2 regions of the Kineococcus sp. GCM10028916 genome follow, and region 1 is predicted to be linked to the other one. Evidence: riboswitches for the same ligand, from Rfam matches in the RefSeq annotation. Region 1 holds a riboswitch; the other holds the start of a gene.
The links. Region 1 has a riboswitch for thiamine pyrophosphate ahead of ACFQ46_RS20665 (ECF transporter S component). Riboswitches for the same ligand answer to the same signal wherever they lie in the genome.

Region 1 (3,549 bases):
CGCGAAAGGTCTCGTCCCGCTCCTCGGGGAACCCGCCGTCGTCGGCGACGCGGTGCACATCACCGGTGACGAGGTCCTCACCTGGGACGGGATCGCGCGCCGGCTGGCGACCGCGGCGGGCGTGCCCGAACCCCGGATCGTGCACGTGCCGAGCGACGTCATCGCGCGGGAGGCGCCGGAACAGGGTGCGGGTCTGCTGGGGGACAAGGCGCACTCGGTGGTCTTCGACAACACCAAGCTCAAGCGTCTCGTGCCGGGTTTCGCGGCGACGACGTCGTTCGCGGACGGGGCCCGCGAGATCATCGCCCACCACGACGCGAACCCGGCCCTGCGGGTCGTCGACGACACCGTCGAGACCCGGCAGGACCGGCTCGTGGAACTGTTCGGCTGAGGATCAGTCCTTGAAGGCGTCCTTGACGTGCTCGCCGCGCTGCTTCAGGTCGGCGGCGGCCTGGTCCTTCTGACCCTCGTGGCGCAGGGCGTCGTCGTCCTTCGCCCCGCCGGCCGCTTCCTTCGCCTTGCCGGCGACGTCCTGGGCGGCGTTCTTGATCTTGTCCGCAGCGCTCACGGTTCCTCCTCCAGAACACCGGGGAGGTGACGGATCGGAGATCCGCTCAGGCCCGTTCCCGGTGCGGTCACATCGCAGCACGCGCGTGACGTGACCGCACCCGGGAGGTCAGGAGTTGGCCTTCACCGCTCCGTCGTCGCCCGGGCCGAGACCCGGGGGCAGCTCACCGAAGCTCTTGCGGTACCAGACCGCGGCCTGGCGCTCCACGATCAGGCGGGTGACGCCGATGATCGCGCCGGAGGCCAGCGCCCAGATCAGCGCCTCCTTCCACGCGACGTCCGGGTCCTCCGGGTTGTCCGGCGGCGGCGACTTGGTCACCGCGACCCAGGCCTTCTTCGTGACGCGGCTCGCGACAGCCGTCGCGATGATGCCGGCACCGGGGCCGACCAGCTTCCAGACGATCGAACTCATGGCCCGAACCCTGCCCTACAGCAGGTCCAGGAGCCAGCCCAGGACCGGCGTGAGGGCGGCGGCGCTCGCCCCGAGGACCGCGATCACGACGATCAGGGTCATCAGCCGGACCGCCCGGGAGGGGCCGCCGTCGGGTCCACGCATCATCCGGAGCACCCGGCCATCGTCGCAGCACCCCACCCGTGGTCCCGCGGGGAATCCCGGCGAGATCACGGGCGGGGGTGGGGAGCGGGGGTAGTAGGGTCGTGGGACAACGACAGGGGAGCGCCGGGTGGCGCTGAGAGTGCGGGTTCCCGCAGACCCTCGAACCTGATCCGGGTCACACCGGCGTAGGGAGTCGGGACGTCCTCGACCCGCGGCCACGGTGGCGGCGGGTCCCCCTCCTGGACCACAGGAGGACCACCATGAGCACCACCCTCACCCGCTCGCGCGGGACCGCGCACTGGCGCACCGTCGACCTCGTCACCGCCGCCGTCCTCGGCGTCGCGTTCGGCGTCGTCTTCTGGGGCTGGGACGTGCTGTACCTCGCCATCGAACCGCTGTTCGCGGCGCTGCCGCCGCTCAAGGGCCTCGTCGCCGGGGTCTGGCTGCTGCCCGCCGTCGTCGCAGCCCTCGTGGTCCGCCGCCCGGGCGCCGCGCTGCTCGCCGAGATGGTCGCCGCGACCGTCGAGGCGCTGCTCGGCAACTACTGGGGCATCACGACCCTGGTCTCGGGCGCGATCCAGGGCGTCGGGGTCGAGATCGCCGTCGCGCTGTTCGCCTGGCGCCGCTTCGGACCGCCCGTCGCCGTCCTCGGCGGGATCCTCGCCGGGGTCCTGGAAGGGCTCTTCGAGCAGTTCTACCGCTACGACGGGACCTGGGACCTGGGCTGGCGCCTGTTCTACGTGGGCACCTTCGCCGTCTCCGGCGCCGTCGTCGCCGGCTTCGGCGGCTGGCTGCTGGTGCGGGGACTGGCACGTTCCGGCGCGCTCGGTGCCTTCGCCGCCGGCCGCGAGCACCACGGCCGCGCCCGCGACCGTGGCTGACCTGACCCTGCGCGGCCTGACGGTCACCCCCGCGGGGTCCCGTCGACCCGTGGTGGCCGACGTGGACCTCGACCTCCGGCACGGGGAACGGGTCCTGCTCGTGGGGCCCAGCGGGGCGGGGAAGTCGACCGTCCTGCGGGCGCTCGCGGGACTCCTCGAGGACGACGTCGACGCGAGCGGCGAGGTCCTGCTCGATGGTCAGGCCCCGCGCGCCGGGGAGGTCGGGCTGCTGGTCCAGGACCCCCTCGACGCCGTCGTCGCCGAGCTCGCCGGCCGGGACACCGCGTTCGGGCCCGAGAACGCCGGCTTGGACCGGTCGCTGATCTGGCAGCGGGTGGCCCGCGCCCACGCGGCCGCCCGCTACACCGCCGGTCGCGACCGCGAGGTCGTCACGCTGTCCGGCGGGGAACGCCAACGGCTCGCCCTCGCCGGGACGCTGGCCGCCGACCCCGCCGTGCTGCTGCTGGACGAACCCACCTCGATGCTCGACGCCCCCACCGCCCGGGCCGTGCGCGCCGCGGTGCTCGAGGCCGCCCGCGACCGCGGGCTCGTCGTCGTCGACCACGACCTCGCCGGGTGGGCCCCGCACGTCGACCGCGTCGTCGTCCTCGGCCGCGACGGCCGGGTCCGTGCCGACGGCCCCCCGGACCGGGTCCTCGCCGACCCGGCCCTGCTGGCCGACGGGCTCTGGCTGCCGGGGGCCCCCGCCCCGCAGCCGCTGGACCTCCCGGCCGGGCTGCTCCGCCCGGAGCTGCACGTCGTGGGAGACGTGCTGCGCGGCAACGGGCTGGGACTGGTCCGCCGCCGCCGTGGACTGCGCCCGACCCCACCCGTCGCCGTGCTGCACGACGTGGACGTCACCCTCCGCGCCGGCGTCACGACCCCCCTGACCGGCGACAGCGGGTCGGGGAAGTCCAGCCTGCTGGCCGTTCTCGGCGGGCTCGAACGTCCCACCGGCGACCTCGTCGCCGCGAGCGGGTTCGCCCCCCCGGGACGTCCCGCACCGCACACCTGGCGCTCGCGCGACCTGGCCGCCCGGACCGGGTGGGTCCCGCAGTCCCCGGAGCACTCCTTCCTCGCCACCGACGTCCGGGCCGAGGTCCGGGCGACCCCCCGGGTCCTCGGCCGGGACACCGCCCGGGCCGACGCCCTGCTCGACGTCCTCGGCCTGCACGACCGCGCCGACGTCAACCCCTTCCGGCTCTCCGGGGGCGAACAACGACGACTGGCGCTCGCGGCCGCCCTGGCCGCCGGCCCGGCGCTGCTGCTCGCCGACGAACCGAGCGTCGGGCAGGACCGGGGTACCTGGGCCGTCGTCGCGGGACTGCTCGCGGGCGCGGCCCGGGACGGTGCCGCCGTCGCCGTCAGCACGCACGACGCCGGTCTGGTCCACGCCGTCGCCCCGGGCGCCGGGGTCCACCTCGTCGCCGGTCGCAGCTCACGCGGGGCGGCGGCGGCGTGAAGGACGGAGAAGTCCTCCACAGCGATGTCCACAGGACTGTGCACACACCTGTGGACAAGGTTGTGGGACTGCACCCCGCACCT
Region 2 (3,549 bases), on a different contig from region 1:
GTCCGCCAGGGACCGGCGCAGGTCCTCGACGTCGTCCTCGCCCACCTGCGGGACCGCCTGTTCCAGCGAGGCCAGTTCGAGGGCCTCGCGGACGAACTGCGCCGTGGCGATCTCGCTCTCGCGCAGGGGGGAGACGAACGTCCCGACCTGGGGGACGACGTTCACCAGACCGTCCTCCACGAGGAGGATGAGGCTCTCGCGCACCGGGGTCCGGCTGACCCCCAGCGCGGCCGCGAGCTCGTTCTCGGACAACGGGGTGCCCGGCGGGTACTCCAGTCCGACGATGCGGCGGCGCAGCTCGTCCAGGACCAGCGCGCGAGCTCCCCGCGGACTCCCCGCGCGCTGCGCGAGGCGGGACGTCCGGGCGGGCGGCGGGCTCACGGGACCAGTCTCGCAGGGAGGCCCGATGTGCTCGCCCGGCAGTGCCTCCTGCGGGGTGGTCGTGGCAGGATCGGCGGGTGACGTACACCGCAGACGCTGGACGCTACGAGTCCATGCCCTTCCGCCGCTGCGGCCGCAGCGGGATCGAACTGCCGGCCCTCTCGCTGGGGTTCTGGCACAACTTCGGCGACGACAAGCCGTTCCAGACCCAGCGCGACATCGCCCGCCGCGCCTTCGACCTGGGGATCACCCACTTCGACCTCGCCAACAACTACGGCCCGCCCTACGGCTCGGCGGAGACGAACTTCGGCCGGCTCTTCGCGGAGGACTTCAAGCCCTACCGCGACGAACTGGTGATCTCCTCCAAGGCCGGCTGGGACATGTGGCCCGGCCCCTACGGCGACCACGGTTCCCGCAAGTACCTCACGGCGTCGCTGGACCGGTCGCTGCAGCGGATGGGCCTCGACTACGTCGACGTCTTCTACCACCACCGTCCGGACCCGGACACCCCGCTCGAGGAGACGATGGGGGCGCTCGACGCCATCGTCCGCTCCGGCAAGGCGCTCTACGTCGGGATCTCCTCCTACGGCCCCGAGCGCACCCTGCAGGCCTCGGGGATCCTGCGTGACCTCGGGACCCCGCTGCTGATCCACCAGCCCTCGTACTCGATGTTCAACCGCTGGATCGAGTCCGGGTTGCTCGACGTCCTCGAGGCGGAGGGGGTCGGCTGCATCCCGTTCACCGCGCTGGCGCAGGGTCTGCTGACCAACCGCTACCTCAACGGCATCCCCGAGGGCTCCCGTGCGGCGCAGGGGAAGTCCCTCGACCCCTCGATCCTCAACGACGACACCCTGGCCCGCATCCGCGGCCTGCAGGAGATCGCCGACGGTCGTGGTCAGACCCTCGCCCAGCTCGCGCTGGCCTGGGTCCTGCGCGACCGTCGCGTCACGACGACGCTCATCGGGGCGAGTTCCGTCCAGCAGGTCGAGGACAACGTCGCCGCCGTGTCGAACCTCGAGTTCAGCGACGAGGAACTGAAGGCCATCGACGAGTTCGCCGTCGACTCCGGCGTCGACCTGTGGGCCCAGGCGCGGGCCGGCGGGGAGAGCTGACCCAGCGCTGACCCAGCGTTGACCTTGGCCTGACGGTGCTACTGTCGGCCGCGACACGGGGTGCTCCGCGCAGATCACGGAGCTGAGAACACACCCGTCGAACCTGACGCAGGTAATGCTGACGAAGGGATGTCGCGGCCATGACAGCCGTTGCACCAGAACACGTCCGTCCCGAGCAGATCGTGGCGGCGCGCGCCGCGCTGAGCGAGCGCACCCCGCTCGTGCAGTGCCTCACGAACTCCGTCGTGCAGACGATCACCGCGAACGTCCTGCTGGCGGCCGGTGCCTCCCCGGCCATGGTGGACAACGTCCACGAGTCCGCGGCGTTCGCGCAGCTCGCCTCCGCCGTGCTCGTCAACGTCGGCACCCTCGACGACGGGAAGGCCCGGGCGATGTCGCTGGCGGCGGAGTCCGCCCACCGGAACGGAACCCCCTGGGTCCTCGACCCCGTCGCCGTGGGTGGGCTGGAGTTCCGCACCCGCGTCGCCCGCGAGCTGCTCCAGCACGCCCCGACCGTGGTGCGGGGCAACGCCTCCGAGGTCCTCGGGTTGGCCGGCGCGGGAGCCGGTGGTCGCGGGGTCGACTCCACCGACGGCGTCGAGGAGGCCCTGGTGGCCGCCCGCGAGATCGCCGACCGCACCGGGGGAGCCGTGGCGGTCTCCGGGGTCGTCGACGTCATCGTCCACGGTGGACGCACGGTCCGGGTGAGCGGTGGCCACCCGCTGCTGACCCGCACGACCGGGGCCGGGTGTTCCCTCGGGGCCCTCGTCGCCGCCTACGCCGCCGTCGCCGAGGACCCCCTGGTCGCGGCCGTCGCCGCCCACGTCCACGTCGCCGTCGCCGCGGAACGCGCTGCCGCGCAGGGGGTCGGGCCGGGGACCTTCGCGATCCGCTGGCTGGACGAACTCGACGCCGTCGACGCCGACGCGGTCCGCGACGACCTCGCGCGCTCCGGGCGGATCGCGTGAGACGGGGTTTCGACCCCACGCTCTACCTCGTCACCGACACCGCCCAGTGCGGACCCCGCGGAGTTCCCGCGGTGGTCCGTGCGGCCGTCGCCGGCGGGGTGACCGCCGTGCAGGTGCGGGCCAAGGACGGTGGGGACCGCGAACGCCTCGCGCTCGTGCTGGCCGTGCAGGAGGCGTTGCGGGGCAGCGGTGTCCCGTTGTTCGTCAACGACGCCGTCGACATCGCCCTCATCGCCGGCGTCGACGGGGTCCACCTCGGGCAGTCCGACCTGCCGGTCGAGGACGTCCGGCGGATCGCCCCCGGGATGCTGCTCGGGTTGTCGGTCTCCACGGTCGAGGAGGTCGCCGCGATCGACCCGGACGTCGTGGACTACTTCGGGGTCGGACCGGTCTGGGCGACCCCGACGAAACCCGACGCCGCCGCGCCGCTCGGCCCTGAGGGTCTCGCGACCGTGGTGGGGGCTTCTCCCGTGCCCTGCGTCGCGATCGGCGGGATCCACCCCGAGAACCTGGAGCAGCTGCACGGCACGGGGATCGCGGGTTTCTGCGTCGTGTCCGAGATCTGCGCCGCCGAGGACCCCGAGGTCGCCGCCCGGTCGTTGCGGACCCGGTGGGGATCGTGAGCGCACCCGTTGCCCCTCCCGTCCGCGTAGCCCTCACCATCGCGGGCAGCGACTCCGGCGGGGGAGCCGGGATCCAGGCCGACCTCAAGACGTTCGCCGCGCACGGGGTCTACGGGGCGAGCGTCGTCACCGCGCTCACGGCGCAGAACACCCACGGGGTGCGGGGGATCCTCGCGGTCCCCGCGGAGTTCGTCCGCCTGCAGCTGGACACCGTCCTGGACGACATCACCGTCCACGCCACCAAGATCGGCATGCTCGCGGGGGCCGACGTCGTCCTCGCCGTCGCCGAGGTGCTCCGCTCCCGCGCGCTCGGACCGGTCGTCCTCGACCCCGTCATGGTCGCGACCAGCGGCGACGCGCTGCTCGACCCCGGTGCCGTCGCGGCGGTGCGCGACGTGCTGCTGCCGCTGGCCGACCTCGTCACCCCCAACGTCCCCGAGGCGGCGGCCCTGCTGGGCGTGGACG

Region 2: another riboswitch for thiamine pyrophosphate. It lies ahead of thiM (hydroxyethylthiazole kinase); the one in region 1 lies ahead of ACFQ46_RS20665 (ECF transporter S component).

What each region holds. Positions count from the first base shown of each region.
Region 1 is NZ_JBHTFM010000020.1:20,170-23,718, reverse strand. It holds gene ACFQ46_RS20685 (NAD-dependent epimerase/dehydratase family protein) at 1-391, shown strand, start outside; gene ACFQ46_RS20680 (CsbD family protein) at 395-568, opposite strand; gene ACFQ46_RS20675 (DUF4235 domain-containing protein) at 677-979, opposite strand; gene ACFQ46_RS20670 (hypothetical protein) at 995-1,126, opposite strand; TPP riboswitch at 1,228-1,332, shown strand; gene ACFQ46_RS20665 (ECF transporter S component) at 1,384-2,004, shown strand; gene ACFQ46_RS20660 (ATP-binding cassette domain-containing protein) at 1,997-3,466, shown strand.
Region 2 is NZ_JBHTFM010000017.1:416,878-420,426, forward strand. It holds gene ACFQ46_RS18475 (GntR family transcriptional regulator) at 1-381, opposite strand, end outside; gene mgrA (L-glyceraldehyde 3-phosphate reductase) at 459-1,493, shown strand; TPP riboswitch at 1,540-1,640, shown strand; gene thiM (hydroxyethylthiazole kinase) at 1,634-2,461, shown strand; gene thiE (thiamine phosphate synthase) at 2,458-3,084, shown strand; gene thiD (bifunctional hydroxymethylpyrimidine kinase/phosphomethylpyrimidine kinase) at 3,081-3,549, shown strand, end outside.